DNA from 3 places in the Streptomyces sp. NPDC058221 genome. Region 2 is predicted to be linked to each of the others. Evidence: riboswitches for the same ligand, from Rfam matches in the RefSeq annotation. Region 2 holds a riboswitch; each other region holds the start of a gene.
The links. A riboswitch is a leader RNA that binds a small molecule or an ion and turns the genes downstream of it on or off. The one in region 2 is predicted to bind thiamine pyrophosphate.

Region 1 (3,269 bases), on a different contig from region 2:
CGCCGTCGGCTGGCGGTTCGGCAAGCACAAGCTCGCGCCGCGCATCAGCCCCGGGAAGACCCGCGAGGGCCTCTTCGGAGCCGTCGCCTTCGCCATGGCGGCCGGTGCGCTGTGCATGCAGTTCCTGATCGACGACGGTTCCTGGTGGCAGGGCCTGCTGCTCGGCCTCGCGGTCGCGGCCAGCGCCACCCTCGGTGACCTGGGCGAGTCCATGATCAAGCGCGATCTCGGGATCAAGGACATGGGGACGCTGCTTCCCGGACACGGCGGGATCATGGACCGGCTGGACTCCTTGCTGCCGACCGCCCCGGTGGTCTGGCTGCTGATGGTGATTTTCGTCGGCTCCAGCTGATCATCGACTGATGAACCCCTTCTGACCTGCGTTTTTATCGGTGAGGGTCCGTTGTCCACAGGGCGGCGGGCCCTCACTGTTCTGTCTGCGACACTGGAAGAACCATGCCTAAGCCCGGAGAACTCACTTTCGTCGCGCCCCGCGGAGCCAAGAAGCCGCCGCGGCACCTCGCCGACCTCACGCCCGCCGAGCGCAAGGAAGCCGTCGCCGCGACCGGCGAGAAGCCCTTCCGCGCGCAGCAGCTCTCGCAGCACTACTTCGCGCGGTACGCGCACGACCCGTCGGAGTGGACCAACATCCCGGCCGGATCGCGGGACAAGCTCGCCGAGGCGCTGTTCCCCGATCTGATGTCCGTGGTCCGCCACATCAGCTGTGACGACGACACCACCCGCAAGACGCTGTGGAAGCTGCATGACGGGACGCTCGTCGAGTCCGTTCTGATGCGCTACCCGGAGCGGGTCACGATGTGCATTTCCTCGCAGGCGGGCTGCGGGATGAACTGCCCGTTCTGCGCCACCGGGCAGGCCGGTCTCGACCGCAACCTCTCCACCGCGGAGATCGTCCACCAGATCGTGGACGGCATGCGTGCGCTGCGCGACGGCGACGTCCCGGGGGGCCCGGCGCGGCTCTCCAACATCGTCTTCATGGGCATGGGCGAGCCGCTCGCCAACTACAACCGGGTGGTCGGCGCGATCCGTCGGCTGACCGACCCCGAGCCCGACGGGCTGGGGCTGTCGCAGCGCGGGATCACCGTCTCCACCGTCGGCCTGGTGCCGGCGATGCTGCGGTTCGCCGACGAGGGCTTCAAGTGCCGGCTCGCCGTCTCGCTGCATGCCCCGGACGACGAGCTGCGCGACACCCTCGTACCGGTGAACACCCGGTGGAAGGTGCGCGAGGTGCTGGACGCCGCGTGGGAGTACGCGGAGAAGTCCGGACGCCGCATCTCCATCGAGTACGCGCTGATCCGCGACATCAACGACCAGGCCTGGCGCGGTGACCGGCTGGGCCGGCTCCTCAAGGGCAAGCGGGTGCACGTCAACCTCATCCCGCTGAACCCGACGCCCGGCTCGAAGTGGACCGCCTCGCGGCCCGAGGACGAGAAGGCGTTCGTCGAGGCCATCGCCGCCCACGGGGTGCCGGTGACCGTGCGGGACACCCGGGGCCAGGAGATCGACGGGGCCTGCGGGCAGCTGGCGGCGTCCGAGCGCTGAGGCCGAAATCGGCCGTGTAGCCTGGGCTCGAAATCAATTTAATATTCCGACAGGGGAGCGCCACAGCGCTGAGAGTGCGGCACCGAGGACAGGTTGGCCGCAGACCCTCTGAACCTCGCCCGGGTCATTCCGGGTAGGAAGTTCGGACCTTACTCAAGCTGTTGCGCCCTGCCCGCTTCCGGTTCTCCGCCGGTGCGGGCAGGGCCGCGTCTCTTCCTGGTCATCCCAGGAGGAATCACATGAGCACCACCCAGAAGATCGCGGTGACGGCCGTCGCCGCCGCGCTCGGCGCCACCGCGCTCGCCGGATGCGGAAGCTCCGACGACTCGGCGTCCGGTTCAGGAAGTACCGGGAGCTCCGGCTCCAAGACCGTCACGCTCGTCAGCCACGACTCCTTCAACGCCTCCAAGGGCGTGCTGAAGGAGTTCACCCGGGAGACCGGCTACACGGTCAAGGTGCTGAAGAGCGGGGACGCGGGCGCGGCCCTCAACCAGGAGATCCTGACCAAGGGCTCGCCCCGCGGCGACGTGTTCTTCGGCGTCGACAACACCCTGCTCTCGCGCGCCCTCGACAACGGCCTGTTCACCTCGTACAAGGCCAAGGGCATCGACCAGGTCGCAGCCGACGTGCAGCTGGACGCGGAGAAGCACCGGGTCACCCCGGTCGACACCGGTGACATCTGCGTCAACTACGACAAGAAGTACTTCGCCGACAAGAAGCTGGCGCCGCCGACGTCCTTCGCCGATCTGGCGAAGCCCGCGTACAAGGACCTTCTCGTCACCGAGAACGCCGCGACCTCGTCGCCCGGCCTCGGCTTCCTCCTCGGTACCGTCGCCACCTACGGGCAGGACGGCTACCAGGACTACTGGAAGAAGCTGAAGAACAACGGCGTCAAGGTCGTCGACGGCTGGGAGCAGGCGTACAACGAGGAGTTCTCCGGCTCCGCGGGCGGCAGGAAGGCCAAGGCCGACCGGCCGCTCGTCGTCAGTTACGCCTCCAGCCCGCCCGTCGAGGTGCTGTACGCGGACCCGAAGCCGAAGACCGCCCCGACCGGGGTCGCCACCGGGACGTGCTTCCGCCAGATCGAGTTCGCCGGTCTGCTGGACGGTGCGAAGAACGAGGCGGGCGGCAAGGCCCTGCTGGACTTCCTGATCGGCAAGAAGTTCCAGGAGGACATGCCGCTCAACATGTTCGTCAGCCCGGTGACCAAGGGGGCGAAGGTGCCTGACCTCTTCACGAAGTTCGGCGCAGTTGTCGACAAGCCGACGACCGTCGCCCCGGACACGATCGCCAAGAACCGTGAGCAGTGGGTCCAGTCATGGTCCTCGCTCGTAGTGAAGTAGCGAAGACTCCCGTACGCGGACCGGGCGCGGGCGGGAAGGGCGCACGCGCCCGGGCGCGGCGCGGGAGCGCGGTGCGGCTCGGCCTGATGGCCGTGCCCGTCGCCTTCTTCGCGCTGTTCTTCGCCTATCCCGTCGTCGCGATCGTCGGACGCGGGCTCAAGGCCGACGGGGTCTGGCAGTTCGGCCGGTTCGGCGAGGTGCTCACCCGGCCGGACATTCAGGACGTCCTCTGGTTCACCCTCTGGCAGGCGCTCGCCTCGACCGCGCTGACGCTGCTGATCGCACTGCCGGGCGCCTATGTGTTCGCCCGGTTCGACTTCCCGGGCAAGCAACTGCTGCGGGCGGTCGTGACGGTGCCGTTCG
Region 2 (3,269 bases):
CTCGCCGCGAACTCCCTGGACTTCTCCGCCATGCCCGCCTCGATCTCCGACTGCGAACCGCCGTGCTCACGCCGGATGTCGTGCGAGATCTTCATCGAGCAGAACTTCGGACCGCACATCGAGCAGAAGTGCGCCGTCTTCGCCGGCTCGGCCGGCAGCGTCTCGTCGTGGAACTCCCGTGCCGTGTCCGGGTCGAGCGCCAGATTGAACTGGTCCTCCCACCGGAACTCGAACCGGGCGTCCGACAGGGCGTCGTCCCACTCCTGCGCCCCGGGGTGCCCCTTGGCCAGGTCCGCCGCATGGGCCGCGATCCGGTACGTGATCACTCCGGTCTTCACATCGTCCCGGTTGGGCAGACCGAGGTGCTCCTTGGGCGTCACGTAACAGAGCATCGCCGTCCCCCACCAGGCGATCATCGCGGCTCCGATGCCCGAGGTGATGTGGTCGTACGCCGGGGCGACATCGGTGGTCAGCGGGCCGAGCGTGTAGAACGGCGCCTCCTCGCAGATCTCCTGCTGGAGGTCGATGTTCTCCTTGATCTTGTGCATCGGTACGTGTCCCGGGCCCTCGATCATCGTCTGAACCCCGAACCGCTTGGCGACCGTGTTCAGTTCGCCGAGCGTCCGCAGTTCGGCGAACTGCGCCTCGTCGTTGGCATCAGCGATCGATCCGGGGCGCAGCCCGTCACCCAGCGAGTACGTCACGTCGTACGACGCGAGGATCGTGCAGAGCTCCTCGAAGTGCTCGTACAGGAAAGACTCCTTGTGGTGCGCGAGGCACCACGCGGCCATGATCGAGCCGCCCCGGGAGACGATGCCGGTCTTGCGGCGGGCCGTCAGCGGAACGTACGGCAGGCGCACGCCGGCGTGGACCGTCATGTAGTCGACGCCCTGCTCGGCCTGCTCGATGACGGTGTCCTTGTAGATCTCCCATGTCAGCTCCTCCGCCCTGCCGTCGACCTTTTCGAGGGCCTGGTAGAGGGGCACGGTGCCGATCGGCACCGGGGAGTTGCGCAGTACCCACTCACGGGTGGTGTGGATGTTGCGGCCGGTGGACAGATCCATGACCGTGTCGGCGCCCCACTTGGTCGCCCAGGTCATCTTGTCCACCTCCTCCTCGATGGAGGACGTGACCGCGGAGTTGCCGATGTTGGCGTTCACCTTCACCAGGAACCGCTTGCCGATGATCATCGGCTCGATCTCCGGGTGGTTGACGTTGGCCGGGAGCACGGCCCGGCCTGCGGCGATCTCCTCGCGTACCACCTCGGGTGAGACGTTCTCCCGGATGGCCACGTACTCCATCTCCGGGGTGATCTCGCCCCGGCCGGCGTACGCCAGCTGGGTCACCGGGCGGCCGTCCCGGCTGCGCCTCGGCTGGCGCGGCCGGCCGGGGAAGACCGCGTCGAGATTGCGCAGCCCCCCACGCGGCGAGGTGTGCTTGAGCCCGTCGTCCTCGGGACGCGCGGCGCGGCCGGCGTACTCCTCGGTGTCACCGCGGGCGATGATCCAGTTCTCCCGCAGAGGTGCGAGTCCGCGGCGTACATCGGTGTCGACGGCGGGGTCGGTGTACGGCCCCGACGTGTCGTACAGCGTCACGTCCTTGCCGTTGGTGAGGTGCACCTGACGGACCGCCACCCGGAGGTCCGGGCGTGAGCCCTGGACGTACCCCTTGTGCCAGCCGATGGACTTCCCGGCCTCGTCGCTCTGATTGGAGGCAGGCGTGCGTGCGTCCGCTGTGGTCATGAGACCTACTCCCTACGCCGGCATTACCCGGTAACAGGTTCGGCGGTCGGCGCAGCGTGTCCCGTACGGACGTACGGAGATCAGCGCCCTCTCAGCCCGGTGCTCCGAGCTCCCGCGTGTGCAAAGGTGCCACCACGCTAACGCCCTCACCGGTGTGCTGAACAGAGGGCCCTGTTCTTCTTGCGATGATCGGCCGGTGACGTCCCCTCATATCGACCCCGAGCAGCCGGGTCCTCAGCACCCTCACGCGCACAGCCACAGCCACGGCCCCGCCGCACCCGTTTCCACGCATCTGCGCCGGGTGATCGCCGCCGTGCTGATACCGTTCGCGGCCGCGGTCGTGGTCGGGCTCGTGGTGCTCTGGCCCGGTGGTGCGCCGGCGCACGAGCGCACCGGGGTCGGCTTCGACCGGCAGACGCAGCAGGCCAGGGTGGTGAACGTCGACAAGGTCGACTGCAAGGACGTGAACGCGGCCCAACTGCCCACCAGCGGCGAGTCCACCCCGCCGACGGGAGAGCCGGCCGCCGGTGACAGCGGGGCCGGCCGTTGTGAGAAGGCCGAGATCGAGGTGACGAGCGGCAAGGACAAGGGGCGCACCTTCATCGAGGTGGTGCAGCCCGACGCACCGCGGCAGCTGCGCGAAGGACAGGGGGTGGTGGTCGCGTACGCCCCCGACGCGCCCCACGATCTCCAGTACTCCGTGACGGATGTGAACCGGAAGTTCCCGATGGCGCTGCTGGCCGGGATCTTCGCCGTGGCGGTGGTCGTCGTGGGCCGGCTGCGCGGGGTCATGGCACTGGTGGCGCTCGCCCTGTCGTTCGCCGTGCTGACCCTGTTCATCCTGCCGGCCATCCTGCAGGGGTCGAATCCACTGCTCGTGGCGGTCGTCGGGGCCAGTGCCATCATGCTGATCGCCCTGTACATCTGCCACGGGCTGACGGCCCGCACCTCCGTCGCCGTCCTCGGCACCCTGATCTCACTGCTGCTGATCGGGCTGCTCGGCTCGCTCTTCATCGGCTGGGCGAGCCTGAGCGGGAACACCGACGACAGCACCGGCCTCATCCACGGCCTGTATCCGCACATCGACATGAGCGGTCTGCTGCTGGCCGGCGTCATCATCGGTTCCCTGGGGGTGCTCGACGATGTGACGGTCACCCAGACGTCGGCGGTCTGGGAACTGCACCAGGCGGACCCGACGATGAATACGAAGCAGCTCTACCGGGCAGGGATCAGAATCGGACGCGACCACATCGCCTCAGTGGTCAACACCCTGGTGCTGGCCTATGCGGGCGCCGCGCTCCCGCTGCTGCTGCTGTTCTCGATCGCCCAGAGCAGCGTGGGGACGGTGGCCAACAGCGAACTGGTGGCGGAGGAGATCGTGCGTACGCTGGTCGGCTCGATCGGGCTGGTCGCCTCGGTGCCGGTGACCACCGCACTTGCGGCACTGGTCGTCTCCGCGGACCGTACGGGGCTCGGCGCGGAAGCCGGGGCTTCGGCACCCGTACGGAGCGGCAGAGGACGCCGCCG
Region 3 (3,269 bases), on a different contig from region 2:
ACGGTGTCCCCGAGGGTGAAGAGGTCGTCGGACACGGTCAGCCCCCCTGGACAGCGGTCAGGACCTCGACCCGGTCGCCCTCGGTGAGCGCCGCGGCGGACCACTGGCCGCGCGGGACGACGGTCTCGTTCAGGGCGGCCGCGACCCCCGAGGGGGCCGCCGTCAGAGTCGCGACGAGGGCGTCCAGGGTGGTGCCCGCCGCGACGGCGAGGGCCTCGCCGTTCACGGACACGGAGAGGGTGGTGGGCGCGGTCATGCGGGCTGCTCCTGACGTACGGGGGCGGCGACGGCCGGGAACCGGCCGGGGGAGAAGGGGCGGGCCACCTCGGGCAGCTCGCCGTCGGCCAGCAGCTGCGCCATGGCGTCACCGGTGACGGGTGTGAGCAGCACCCCGTTGCGGTGGTGGCCGGTGGCGAGGTGGAGGCCGGGCAGTGCCGTGCGGCCGAGCAGCGGCGCGTTGTCGGGTGAGGCGGGGCGCAGACCGGCCCGGGTCTCGGTGAGCGGCAGCTCGGTGATGCCGGGCACCAGCTCGTGGGCGTCGCGCAGCAGCTCGTACACCCCGCCGGCCGTGACGGTGGTGTCCCAGCCCATCTCCTCGCTGGTGGCACCGATGACCAGCTCGCCGTTCTCGCGCGGCACGAGGTAGACGTGGCTGCCCCGGACCATGGCCCGCACGGTGCGGCTGAGGAAGGGGGCGTACGCGGTGGGTACGGTCAGCCGCAGCACCTGGCCCTTGACCGGGCGGACGGGTGGCAGGACGTGGTCCGGCACCCCCGCGAGCCGGCCGCTGAAGCTGCCCGCGGCGAGCACGGTCTGATCGGCGGCCGGCCGCGAACCGTCGGCCAGTACGGCGCCGACGGCCCGGTCCCGCACCACCGCGAGCTCCTCGGCCCGTTGACGGTGGAAGACGACCCCGGCCCGCTCGCACGCGGTCAGCAGCGCGGTGGCCAGCCGGCGAGGATCGACCTGGTGGTCGCCGTCGACCCGCAGACCGCCGCGCACGCCCGGCGCCAGCATCGGCTCCAGGCGGCGGCAGTCGCGGCCGGTGAGCCATTCCGACTCCAGCCCCGACCGGCGCTGGAGCTCGTGCAGTTCCCGCAGATGGGCGCGGTCGTCGGCGTCCAGCGCGACGGCCAGGGTGCCGCAGGCGCGGAACCCGATGTCCTGTCCGCTCGCTGCCTCCAGCTCGGCCGCGAAGGCCGGATAACGCGCGGCCGAGGCGACGTTCAGCCCCAGCAGCATCTCTTCGCCGTAGTGCAGTTCGGTGACGGCGGCCAGCATGCCGGCCGCGACCCGGGCGGCCCCGCCGCCCGGATCCGGATCGACGACGGCGGTGCGCAGACCGCGCTGCGCGGCCCGCCAGGCGGTGACGAGCCCGATGATCCCGCCCCCGATGACGAGGACGTCGGACCCGCTCGTGCGGTGGATACGCATGGGCGTCCAGCCCCTCCCTTCGCCGGCATGACCCGGATCAGGTTCGTACGGTCGGAGGCCGCCCAGCCTCCCTCTCAGCCCGGTGCGCCCGGGCTCCCGCGAGTGTTTTACGTGGGGCCACCCTAGACCCCGCCCCCGGGACCGGGTGAAGGGCCTGCGGGAGCGGCGGGAGGGCAGCCGTGCGGGCGCGGCGGAGGCGCCGGCGGAGGCACCGGCGGAGGCACCCCTTTCCTGACGGGTCGTCAGTTGATTAAGGTGGTCGGGTGAACGAGCAGCAGCGGGCAGAGCGGCCGGAGCGGCAGTCGGAACAGGCGGGGCGCCGGGTGGTCGTCGTCGGCGCGGGCATGGCGGGGGTGCAGACCGCCGTGGCTCTGCGCGAGCAAGGCTTCACCGGCGCCGTCACCCTGATCGGAGCCGAACCCCATCAGCCGTACGACCGCCCCCCGCTGTCCAAGGCGGTCCTGCTCGGCAAGGCCGAGGAATCCGCCTTCGACATCGACTTCGAGGCGCTCGGCATCGAGCTGCGGCTGGGCTGCGAAGTCACCGGCGTACGCGGCACCGACCATGAACTGGACACTTCCGCCGGGCCCGTTCCCTACGACGTCCTGGTCATCGCCACCGGCGCCGAGCCCGTCGTGCTGCCCGGCTCCGACGGCGTGCCCGGCGTCCATCTGCTGCGCACCCTCGACGACGCGGCCAGGCTGCGGCCCGTCCTGGACGCGCGGCACCCCGTCGTGGTCGTCGGCGCGGGCTGGATCGGCGCCGAGTTCGCCACCGCGGCCCGCGCCGCGGGTTGCGCGGTCACCGTCGTCGAGGCCGCCGAACGGCCCCTCGCCGGCGCGCTTCCCGCCGAGGTCGCGGCCCCGATGGCCGCCTGGTACGCGGAGAGCGGCGCCGAACTCCTCACCGGGGCCAGGGTGGCCCGTATCGAGCCGGGCCGCGTGGTCCTGGCGGACGGCCGCACCGTCCCGGCCGGCGCGGTCGTCGTCGGGATCGGCGCCCGGCCGGCCACCGGCTGGCTGGCCGGCTCCGGCGTCGCGCTCGGCCCCGACGGATCGGTGACCGCCGACGCGGCCCTGCGCACCTCGCTGCCCGATGTGTACGCCGTCGGTGACTGCGCCTCGTTCCCCTCGGCTCGCTACGGGGCACGCCTGCTGGTCCACCACTGGGACAACGCCCTGCAGGGGCCGCGGACCGCGGCCGCCCACATCGTCGGGGCCGGCGGGGACGGCGCGCGGCCGCCCGCCTACGATCCCGTGCCCTACTTCTGGTCCGAGCAGTTCGGCCGGTTCGTGCAGTACGCGGGCCACCACGCGGGCGCGGACACCCTGCTGCGGCGAGGCGATCCGGCCGGTGCCGCCTGGTCGGTGTGCTGGCTGCGGGACGGCGTCCTGGTCGCGGTACTCGCCGTCGGCCGGCCGCGCGATCTGATCCAGGGGCGCAAGCTCATCGAGGCGGGGGCGCGGCTCGACCCCGGGCCGGCCGGTGACGCGTCCGTGCCGCTGAAGTCGGCGGTCCTTCCGGAGGTGGCGGGACCCTGAAGGGCTGAGTCCGGGTATCGGCTGTCAGTCCGGGATGGCAGGCTTGTCCTGTGACCGAGATTGACGCAAAGATCGATGCTCTCGTCCCTGCCTGGCTCCACCTGCCGGACATCGCCGAATTGTTCGATGTCCAGGTGACGCGTGTACGGCAGCTGGTCAAGGATGGCCAGCTCATCGCCGTACGACGTGGTGAGAACCGGGCGCTCCAGGTGCCTGCCGCCTTCATCGACGGCGACAAGGTGGTCAAGGGCCTTTCGGGGACCCTGACGCTCCTGAGGGACGACGGCTACTCCG

Region 1: it holds a riboswitch for thiamine pyrophosphate, as region 2 does, so the genes downstream of both, ACFVW8_RS25740 (thiamine ABC transporter substrate binding subunit) here and thiC (phosphomethylpyrimidine synthase ThiC) in region 2, are expected to answer to the same signal.
Region 3: it holds a riboswitch for thiamine pyrophosphate, as region 2 does, so the genes downstream of both, thiO (glycine oxidase ThiO) here and thiC (phosphomethylpyrimidine synthase ThiC) in region 2, are expected to answer to the same signal.

The regions. Positions count from the first base shown of each region.
Region 1 covers NZ_JBHVWF010000092.1:15,140-18,408, reverse strand. The annotation lists gene ACFVW8_RS25750 (phosphatidate cytidylyltransferase) at 1-352, shown strand, start outside; gene rlmN (23S rRNA (adenine(2503)-C(2))-methyltransferase RlmN) at 457-1,563, shown strand; TPP riboswitch at 1,605-1,721, shown strand; gene ACFVW8_RS25740 (thiamine ABC transporter substrate binding subunit) at 1,803-2,906, shown strand; gene ACFVW8_RS25735 (ABC transporter permease) at 2,993-3,269, shown strand, end outside.
Region 2 covers NZ_JBHVWF010000035.1:56,322-59,590, reverse strand. The annotation lists gene thiC (phosphomethylpyrimidine synthase ThiC) at 1-1,742, opposite strand, end outside; TPP riboswitch at 1,735-1,868, opposite strand; gene ACFVW8_RS14485 (YibE/F family protein) at 1,939-3,269, shown strand, end outside.
Region 3 covers NZ_JBHVWF010000077.1:34,178-37,446, forward strand. The annotation lists gene ACFVW8_RS23425 (thiazole synthase) at 1-35, opposite strand, end outside; gene thiS (sulfur carrier protein ThiS) at 38-256, opposite strand; gene thiO (glycine oxidase ThiO) at 253-1,434, opposite strand; TPP riboswitch at 1,432-1,544, opposite strand; gene ACFVW8_RS23440 (NAD(P)/FAD-dependent oxidoreductase) at 1,698-2,975, shown strand; gene ACFVW8_RS23445 (Rv2175c family DNA-binding protein) at 3,026-3,269, shown strand, end outside.